Regions from separate parts of the Brevibacillus parabrevis genome, predicted to be linked through region 3. Evidence: riboswitches for the same ligand, from Rfam matches in the RefSeq annotation. Region 3 holds a riboswitch; each other region holds the start of a gene.

Region 1 (3,274 bases), 860 kb from region 3:
ACGCGTCATCGCTTCGATCGCTTTTTCCGCCGCTTCATCCAGGCTCAGGCCAGTTGTATTTTCTCCGAGCGCCTGGGCGATGTCTCCCAGCTTTTCCAGGCAGGCGATCTTGTTCGTGCGCATCACGTAAGGCAAAAGCAGCGAGTTGCTAACGCCGTGCGCCATGTGGAAGCGTCCGCCGAGCGGGTAAGCCAGGGCATGTACAGCTCCTACCCCTGCATTTCCGAAGGCAAGACCCGCCATCAACGCGGCTGTAATCATGGCTTCGCGCGATTCGATGTTGTCCGGGGCCGCGTACGCTTTTGGCAGGTGAACGGCGATCAGCTTCATCGCACCAATCGCCAGCGCGTCCGTGACTGGGGAGGCAAACTTGGAAATATAAGCTTCCACTGCATGCACCAGCGCATCCACGCCGCTCGCAGCGGTAACACTCGGCGGGCACGTCAGCGTCATCATCGGCGAGACGATAGCCACATCCGGCAGCAAGTAAGGGCTTACAATTCCTTTTTTTACTTGCTCCTTCGTATCGGACAAAATCGAGATATTGGTCACTTCCGAGCCTGTTCCCGCCGTGGTCGGAATCGCGATCAGCGGCAAGCCCGGCTGCTTGACCAGATTCGTGCCAAAATACTGTTCGATGCTGCCCTCATTTGTCGCCATGACCGCAGCCGCTTTCGCAATGTCGATCGCGCTTCCTCCGCCGACCGCAATCAGCCCGTCGTAGCTTCCTGCGCGAATCATGCTGACACACAGGTCGACGATTTCGATTTCCGGCTCCGGATTGACGTCCGGGAAGATGCCTGCCTTCATCGGCAAAAGCTCCTCGACTTGCGCTACCACCCCGGCCTGAATCAAAATATGGTCGGTGACGATCAGCGGACGCTGCACCCCCAGACGGGCGACTTCCTCTGCAAGCAATGCCAGCGAATCGCGGCCTGTGACCAGCTTGTTCGCAGCAGCAAATGTAGAAATGTTCATGTTGTCACTCTCTCCCTTCTCTGTGCTGCCACTTAAAAGCAACTCTCGTGCCAAAGCCTTAAAATTCGCTGCACCCAACCTCGTTTGCTCCCGGCGAAATGGTAGATTTCCGCTCGCGAAACCACCTTTTCTCACATGTTCGTCACATTTTTCGCTCTCGCTTTGCCCGGAACAAAAAGCAACCGTTTTCATCCGATCACCGATCATGTTTCAAATCAAAATACATCATATTGATTTGTTTTCGAATCAAATTGTTGTTGATTCTTGCCATCTCCCTTGTTTGTTGGACTTCAATCGGTCAAAAATGTTTTATGCTTAAAATAGTCTGTCAATTGGCAATTTTCGTTTGACAAGCTATTTGGAATAATTTACTATCAAAAGAACGCATGCGAATATCTATCGCGGATGAATATTGCGGGAGAGACTAAACTTACCGTTTAGCACCGAAGGAGCAAATCCTGACCCCCAGGACAAATCTCTCAGGTAAAAGGACCGCAATGGGACGCATCTCTGGAGAGAGCCATTGGCCACCAAAGGAGTTAAACACTCTCAGGTAAAAGGACAGAGGAAAATAGGAACCAGCCTATTTTTCCCGTTCCTTTTTTTATTGGCGAAAAATAGGATTGCTGCTAGAAATCGCTGCGCTTTCAGGGGAACAGCCACATCCCCACTCGGGCAAACAAGGAGGGAGCAACCGGAAGCAAACAGCAAAAAATAAGGACTCACTGAAAAATGTAAGCGTTTTTTCCGTTGGAAGTAACTTAATGATGTATTTATTCTGTACAGCTATGTTACTATGAGAATTATAAAGAACCATAAACTTTTGTGAAGAAAAAGTCGTCGAGCAAGTAGTTGTCTTTCCAAGTAACTGTGCAGAATCAGACAGAGAGAAAGAGGGGGATCACATGGAACAACAAAAATTGGCGAGAGGTCTGAAAAACAGACACGTTCAACTCATCGCAATCGGTGGAGCCATTGGTACCGGACTATTTCTGGGTGCGGGAAAATCCATTCACCTCGCCGGGCCATCCATTTTGTTTGCGTACCTGATTACTGGGATTATTTGCTTTTTGATCATGCGCTCGCTCGGTGAACTTCTCCTGAGCAACCTGAACTATCATTCCTTCGTCGACTTCGTAAAAGACTACCTCGGAAACATGGCTGCGTTCGTCACAGGCTGGACGTATTGGTTTTGCTGGATTTCGATTGCCATGGCCGATTTGACGGCTGTCGGCTTGTACACACAGTATTGGTTTCCGGGAGTGCCGCAATGGATGCCGGGGTTGATTGCCCTCGTAATTTTACTTTTCATGAACTTGGCAACCGTGAAGCTGTTCGGAGAAATGGAGTTTTGGTTCGCGCTGGTAAAAGTCATCGCGATTCTCGCCTTGATCGTCGTCGGTATCGTCATGATCGTCAAAGGCTTCTCCACCAACTCCGGCGCTTCCAGCTTCACGAACTTGTGGAGCCATGGCGGGATGTTCCCGAACGGAATCAACGGCTTCTTACTTTCGTTCCAGATGGTCGTCTTCGCGTTCGTCGGCATTGAGCTGGTCGGGCTGACTGCCGGAGAGACAGAAAATCCTGAGCGCGTCATTCCAAAAGCGATCAACAACATTCCGATCCGCGTCTTGCTGTTCTATGTCGGTGCGCTGATCGTGATTATGAGCATCTACCCATGGAGTGCGATCGTTCCGACAGAAAGCCCGTTCGTGCAAGTGTTTGCCGCAATCGGAATTGCTGCCGCTGCGGGAATCGTCAACTTTGTCGTACTGACCTCCGCCGCTTCGGCATGTAACAGCGCCGTCTTCAGTACAAGCCGAATGGTCTACTCTTTGGGCAGAGAACAAAACGCGCCTGCGGCCATGACCAAGCTCACGACTCGCCAAGTTCCTGCCAATGCCCTGTTCTTCTCTACCGTCGTCATTCTCATCGCCGTTGTATTGAACTACATCATGCCAGAAGGCGTCTTCACGCTGATCACGAGTGTCTCGACGGTTTGCTTCCTGTTCATCTGGGGCATTACGGTCATTTGCCACCTGAAATACCGCAAGACAAGACCAGAGCTGGCAGCGCAAAACAAATTCAAAATGCCGCTCTATCCGTTTGCCAATTACTTGATTCTCGCTTTTCTCGCGTTCATTCTCGTCGTGCTCGCACTTGCTGAAGACACGCGCGTTGCCTTGTTCATCACACCTGTCTGGTTCATCATGCTCGTGGTGATTTACAAGCTGCGCAAAGCGAAAGTCGATCAGGTCAAAATTGCCGAAAACTCGTAAGCGGTAAGCGACACAAC
Region 2 (3,274 bases), 840 kb from region 3:
TCTCGGCAATATCTGTCAGCGTATGCCCTTTTTCAATCGCCAGGGCAACCTCGCCGATCAGATTGGACGCTTCCGGCCCGATAATCTGCGCTCCCAGCAGCAGCCCCGTCTCCTTGTCGCCCACGAGCTTCACGAAGCCTTCCCCGACGTTCAGAGACAGTGCCCGCCCATTCGCGGCATAAGGGAACTTGCCAACTGCCACCTCGTGTCCGCGCTCTTTGGCTTCCGACTCGGTCAGTCCCACACTGGCAATCTCCGGATCGGAGAACACGACAGCGGGAATCTTTTTGTCGGTGAGCTTGCTGTCTTTGCCAGCGATGGCTTCCGCCGCGATTTTGCCTTCGTACGACGCTTTGTGGGCAAGAGCCGGGCCTTCCACCAGATCGCCGATCGCATACAGGTGCGGAATGCTCGTTTGGCACTGTTGGTCGATCTGGATGAAGCCGCGCTCTGTCAGCTTGACAGCGAGCTTTTCCAATCCCAGCCCCTCGATGTTCGGCCGTCTGCCAACCGTAACGAGCACATAGTCGGCGGTCGCCTGACGCTCTTCGCCTTTTTCCGCATAGGTGACGCTGACCTGTTCGGCTGTTTGTTCCGCCCCTTTGGCCAGCGCTTCGGTGTGCACTTCCACGCCGAGCTTTTTCAGCTTCCTCGCCACCAGACGCGACAGCTCTTTTTCAAAGCCGGGCAAGATCGAGTCCGAGCCTTCCAAAATCGTCACCTTCGTGCCCAGCTTGGCAAATGTCTGCCCCAGCTCGATCCCGATATACCCGCCGCCAATGACCAGCAAGCTTTTCGGCAATTCTTCAAGCGCCAGCAGTTCTGTCGAGGAAAGAATGCGGCCCGCGAATGGAAAGGCTTTCAATTCGATCGGACGCGAGCCTGTCGCGAGAATCGCTTGCCGGAATTGCACCTGTATGCAGTCGTCGCCATTTTTCACCTCAACCAGCTGCTCGCCGACTAGCCGCGCTTCCCCGCTGATTCTTTTGATCTTGTTGCCTTTGAGCAGCGAGCTTACGCCTCCGGTCAATTTGTCGACCACGCTGCGCTTCCATGCCTGGACCTTGGCGAAATCGACGCTCACTTCTGCTGCCTGCAAGCCGATGCTCGCGGATTGCGTCATCGCTTCGTATTGATGCGCCGCCGAGATCAGCGCCTTGGAAGGAATGCAGCCGCGGTTCAAACATACGCCGCCGACCGTATCTTTTTCCACAATCGCGACCTGCTTGCCGAGCTGAGCCGCCCGGATCGCGGCTACGTAGCCCCCCGGCCCCGCTCCGATCACGAGAACATCCACCTGCTCTACTGTTCCGTTCGTTGTCATTTGTTCTCTCCACCTGTTTTTCTTTTTCTGTGTAAGGCGTCTCCCGCGGTTTTACCCCGCAGGAAGAGGCGCCTGCGCCTGCTTGCAGTCGGCCAACTGCTGCTCGTGCTGTTCTGCCTGTTTCCGTTGTCAACCGCGACGAACAGCGAGCCGATCCGCAAAAGCTTCTTCCGGGCTGGACAAGGCGAAGCCCAGGAAAGGGTCGTAGTCCAGGGTAAGCACATCCCCGAGATGCCGTTTGGTCAACCGATCCATGCAGACCGGAATCCCGTTTTCGTACACGAGCGTGTCGTTTTTGCGCAACTCATCTACTCCGAGCTGGACAAAAAATCCGCAACCGCAGTCGCCGGAGATCACCACGTCAATCCTGAGCGCGGTATCCTGCGGAAAATTCAGTTTTTTCAGCTCTGCTTGAGCCGCTTTCTTGATCGTAAGCTCCATTTTCGTGATCGCCTGCTCCTTTCCCATCGCGCCACCTTTCACTCGTATCCGTTTCGTTTGGCCGAAATGCAAGCGTCTGCGCCCGCTTTTGTGCAACTCGACGCGACGTTTCATTCAGCAAAAAAGGACAGAGGAAAGATAGAGTGACGAATACTCTACCTTTCCTCTGTCCTTTTTACCTGAGAGTTTAACTTCGGCAATCAATCGGTTCCGAAGTATTCCCCTTGGGTGGCTTGTGCAGCGCTCTCCAGAGGTGCGTCCGATTGTAGTATCTGGTACCTGAGAGATTAATCCCAAGGGTTTTATGGGACTTGCTCCTTCGGTGCTAAACGCGTCGTTTAGTCTCTCCTACAATCATCATCCGCCGCTATTCACTTGTTGGCTAACATTGACATTAGTAAATCACACTCCTTCTGCCGATGTCAATTCTGAAAAAAATTATTATTCAGGTAAACTTATTCGATTTGCGGCGGGCCGCCATGACGACTGGCATCGCGAACAGGCCAAAAGCGGTAACGCCTGCTTTTGGCCTGTTGATCCACCCTATTTTTTACTGTTGCGAAATCGCAGCCTCATCCATGTACACGTATTCCCACAAATGTCCGTCCAGATCGATAAAGCTCCAACTGTACATGAAGCCGTGGTCTACCGGGTCTTTAGCTGGCTTGGCTCCTGCTTCGTGCGCTTTGTTTACGATCTCGTCGACTTGCTCCCGGCTCTCGGCTGACAGCGCCACGATGACCTCGGTGCTCTGGGCCGTATCCGTCACGGGCTTGTTCGTGAACGATTGGAAAAACTCCTCCACCAAGAGCATCGCGTAAATATTTTCGCCAATCACCAGGCAAGCGGCATTTTGATCCGTAAATTGCGGGTTGAACTCATAGCCCAGCGCTGTAAAAAAATCAATCGACTTGTTCAAATCTTTCACGGGCAAATTGACAAAAATTTGTTTTGATTGCAGTGCCATTGCGTATCCCTCTTTTCGATAAGTGTTGTGATTGATTAAATCGTACCATCTCTTGGGATACGATGCTTCTTATGGATTGCTAATTACGCCAACTGATTCGCCCCTCCTAAGAAACCTCCGCCGCAAAAACACTCAACTCGCGCACAACAGCCTCATCGACTTCCACGCCAAGCCCCGGACGATCTGCGAGCAGCAAGCGATCCTGCTCGTAGCGAAGCTGTCCGAAGTCGCGGGAGAACATGAGCGGCCCCACCATTTCGTTGGAAAAGATCATCCCTTTTGCCAAAGACAGATGCGCCCCGGCGGCGGTGGCCACGGCTGATTCGACCATCGAGCCAACCTGACATCCCATCCCCGCCATCTCTGCCTGCGCGACCAGCTTGAGCGCCGGATACAGGCCGCCGCACTTCATCAGCTTGATGTTGATCAAATCGGCTGCCTGGCGGACGATGACTTCCCGCATTTCTTTGTCGCCGTGCAAGCCTTCGTCGACCATGACCGGAATGAACGTTTTTTGGCGAACCTCTGCCAAACCGATCAGA
Region 3 (3,274 bases):
TCTTGTACTGATCGTGGACAAAGCGCGTGACGCCCTCGTACAGCTTCATCTCCTCCTGCGTCAGCTCGATGGGAATCGACTGCACGCGGCGGCTGGTGAACTGGATGCCGCCGTCGCTTCGCTTGTTGCGAATCATGACCTTTTCGATTTCTTCGCGCAATTTTTCGCTGTTTTTCGATTGGCGCTTTCCCTCGACGTAATTGGTGGAAAACGACGTCGAGTGGCCCAGATGCCCCGGTTTGAGCAAATTGATCAGGTTGTACAGCTCGTCCATCTCGTTCTGGATAGGGGTGGCGGTGAGCAGCAAACAGTATTTTTTGCGAATTTCCTTCACGAATTGATAGTTTCGGGTTCGCTTGTTTTTGAGCTTGTGCGCTTCGTCGATAATGAGCATGTCGTAGTCGATATCGAGCACATGGCGGCGATGCGGGTCGCGTTTGGCCGTGTCGATGGAGGCGACGACGACTTCGTGCTGACGCCACATGTACTCTTTTTTTTGCGCGACGGCAGGAATGCCGAATTTTTGTTGCAGTTCTTTTGTCCACTGAATGACGAGAGAGGCGGGAACGAGGACGAGAATTTTTTTCGCCAAGCCTCTGACCATGTATTCTTTCATGATCAACCCTGCCTCGATGGTCTTGCCCAATCCGACTTCATCCGCGAGAATCGCGCGGCCGCGCATGTCATTCAGCACGCGTTCCGCCGTCTGGAGCTGATGGGGAAAAGGCGAGAGCAGCGGCAAGTAGTTCAGGCATTGCAAAGAATCGAACTCGCGAACCGCCATCGCTTCTTCTGCTTCCAGCGCCAGCTTGAACAGCTCCCACTTGTCCCATGGACCATCTTCGTGCAGCCGCTCGGTCAGCGGCGATATCCAGCTCGTGTCAAATGAAACAGGAACATTCGGCATATACGTTACTCCTTTACACAGCTCTGCCATAACTTTCATGCGTTTTAATAAAAAACTTAACATTATGGGTAATGTTCATCACTTTGTTAAGTATTTCTTGATCTGACTGTTAATTTGCATATTTTCAACTGTCGACTCTCATGGTAGGATATAGAGGAAGTTCGTTCATTAGTATGGAAATCATAGCAAAAACTTATGTATGACCATCTAACCAACGCGAATGATAGTAGCAGGGAGAGACTGCGTGAACCACTGCAGCGCCGAAGGAGCAAGCCGGTAACGGTGAATCTCTCAGGCAAAAGAACCTCTACTGGACGCAACTCTGGAGAGAGCTCGCATGTCGAGCCACCAAAGGGGAAACTTGCAAGCCCGGTGATCCCCGCCGAGCTTGATTGGCAAGGTAACTCTCAGGTACCAAGGACAGAGGAGGAGAAATGGGCACCTTTCTTTTGGTGTACCCGTTTTTTCGCCTCTGTTTTTTCATGGGGAAAAATGCCGACTATCTGCCTTTAGGAGGTGCCACACATGTCCAATCTGAAAAGAACGCCACTGTTTGATTCCTATGCAAAATACGGCGCCAAAACAATCGACTTCGGCGGTTGGGAGCTGCCTGTACAGTTTTCCAGCATTGGTCAGGAGCATGAAGCTGTTCGCACGAAAGCAGGTTTGTTTGATGTATCCCACATGGGAGAGGTGGACGTAAAAGGCGAGAGCGCGCTCGAATACTTGCAGCGCGTGACAACCAACGACGTTTCCAAGCTGGCAGTGGGACAAGCTCAATACAGCGTGCTTTGCTACCCGGACGGCGGTACGGTCGACGATTTGCTCGTTTACAAATACGCAGACGACCATTACCTGCTTGTCATCAACGCTGGCAATATTGACAAAGACTATGCATGGCTGCAGGAGCACCTGATTCCGGGCGTCACGATCGAAAATATCTCGCCGCAAACGGCGCAGATTGCGATCCAGGGGCCTTTGGCTGAATCGATTTTGCAAAAGCTGACCCAAACGGATCTGTCCCAAATCGGCTTTTTCCGTTTTGAGCGCGATGTAGAGGTTAGCGGTATTCCGGCATTGGTATCCCGTACAGGCTACACGGGCGAAGATGGCTTCGAGATTTACTTGGCTGCGGATCGTGCGGCAGAGCTGTGGGACGCCCTGCTTGAAGCAGGCAAAGAAGACGGTCTGGTTGCTTGCGGACTGGGTGCGCGTGACACGCTGCGCTTTGAAGCCAAGCTGCCACTGTACGGTCAGGAACTGAGCAAGGACATTACACCGATCGAAGCGGGTATCGGCTTCGCGGTGAAGGTAGATAAAGCAGTGCCGTTCATCGGCCAAGAGGTGTTGAAAGCGCAAAAAGAAAACGGCGCGCCTCGCAAGCTGGTAGGGATCGAGATGATCGATCGCGGCATTCCGCGCACGCACTATCCGGTCTATGTCGGAGAAGAGCTGGTAGGAGAAGTGACCACAGGGACACAATCCCCGACCTTGAAGAAAAACGTTGGTCTGGCCCTGGTCAAAAGCGAGCACACGGCGATTGGCACAGAGGTTGAAGTGGAAATTCGCGGAAAACGACTGAAAGCTGTTGTTGTTGCCGCTCCTTTTTATAAACGTGCGAAATAACCAAGCATAAGCCCACAATACATCCTATTTGAGGAGGACAACGTTCGTGAAATACCGCTACCTGCCCCAAACTGATCAGGACAAGCGCGAAATGCTCGAAACTCTGGGCATTTCCAGTGTAGAAGAACTGTTTGCAGACATTCCGGAAGAGGTGCGTTTCAAAGGTGCGCTGAACATTCCAGAAGCTCTGTCCGAGCCTGATCTGGTCAAATACTTCACTCGCCTGGCTAACAAAAACGTCAACTTCAGCACACACGTCAACTTTTTGGGTGCTGGCGTTTATCAGCACTATGCGCCAAGCACAGTCAACCACATGCTGCTCCGCGGAGAATTTTTCACGGCTTATACGCCTTACCAGCCTGAAATCAGCCAAGGCGAGCTGCAAGCGATTTTTGAATTTCAGACAATGGTGTGTGAACTGACAGGAATGGAAGTAGCGAACTCCTCTATGTACGACGGAGCGACTTCCTTGGCAGAAGCGGCTATGATGGCGGCTGGTCACACTGGAAAAAAGCGCGTCATCGTTTCCCGCGCTGTGCATCCGGAAGCGCGCGGCGTTCTGAAAACATACGCGTACGGTCAAGGCGTAGAGCTGGTTGAAGTCGGCATCAACAGCGATGGCGTAACCGACACACAAGCTCTGGAAGCGCTGATTGACGAAAACACAGCGGCTGTGATCGTGCAATATCCTAACTTCTTCGGAAACGTGGAAGACTTGGCAGCAGTTGAGCCGATTGCTCA

What was found. Region 3 has a riboswitch for glycine ahead of gcvT (glycine cleavage system aminomethyltransferase GcvT). Riboswitches for the same ligand answer to the same signal wherever they lie in the genome.
Region 1: it holds a riboswitch for glycine, as region 3 does, so the genes downstream of both, IRJ17_RS25185 (amino acid permease) here and gcvT (glycine cleavage system aminomethyltransferase GcvT) in region 3, are expected to answer to the same signal.
Region 2: it holds a riboswitch for glycine, as region 3 does, so the genes downstream of both, IRJ17_RS25115 (iron-sulfur cluster biosynthesis family protein) here and gcvT (glycine cleavage system aminomethyltransferase GcvT) in region 3, are expected to answer to the same signal.

Annotation. Positions count from the first base shown of each region.
Region 1 covers NZ_CP064090.1:5,475,109-5,478,382, forward strand. Annotated here, with positions in the region: gene IRJ17_RS25180 (iron-containing alcohol dehydrogenase) at 1-978, opposite strand, end outside; glycine riboswitch at 1,384-1,483, shown strand; glycine riboswitch at 1,487-1,545, shown strand; gene IRJ17_RS25185 (amino acid permease) at 1,884-3,257, shown strand.
Region 2 covers NZ_CP064090.1:5,460,315-5,463,588, forward strand. Annotated here, with positions in the region: gene lpdA (dihydrolipoyl dehydrogenase) at 1-1,324, opposite strand, end outside; gene IRJ17_RS25115 (iron-sulfur cluster biosynthesis family protein) at 1,454-1,792, opposite strand; glycine riboswitch at 2,022-2,126, opposite strand; gene IRJ17_RS25120 (VOC family protein) at 2,316-2,732, opposite strand; gene IRJ17_RS25125 (mandelate racemase/muconate lactonizing enzyme family protein) at 2,839-3,274, opposite strand, start outside.
Region 3 covers NZ_CP064090.1:4,619,973-4,623,246, reverse strand. Annotated here, with positions in the region: gene IRJ17_RS21135 (DEAD/DEAH box helicase) at 1-907, opposite strand, end outside; glycine riboswitch at 1,128-1,224, shown strand; glycine riboswitch at 1,225-1,341, shown strand; gene gcvT (glycine cleavage system aminomethyltransferase GcvT) at 1,433-2,533, shown strand; gene gcvPA (aminomethyl-transferring glycine dehydrogenase subunit GcvPA) at 2,580-3,274, shown strand, end outside.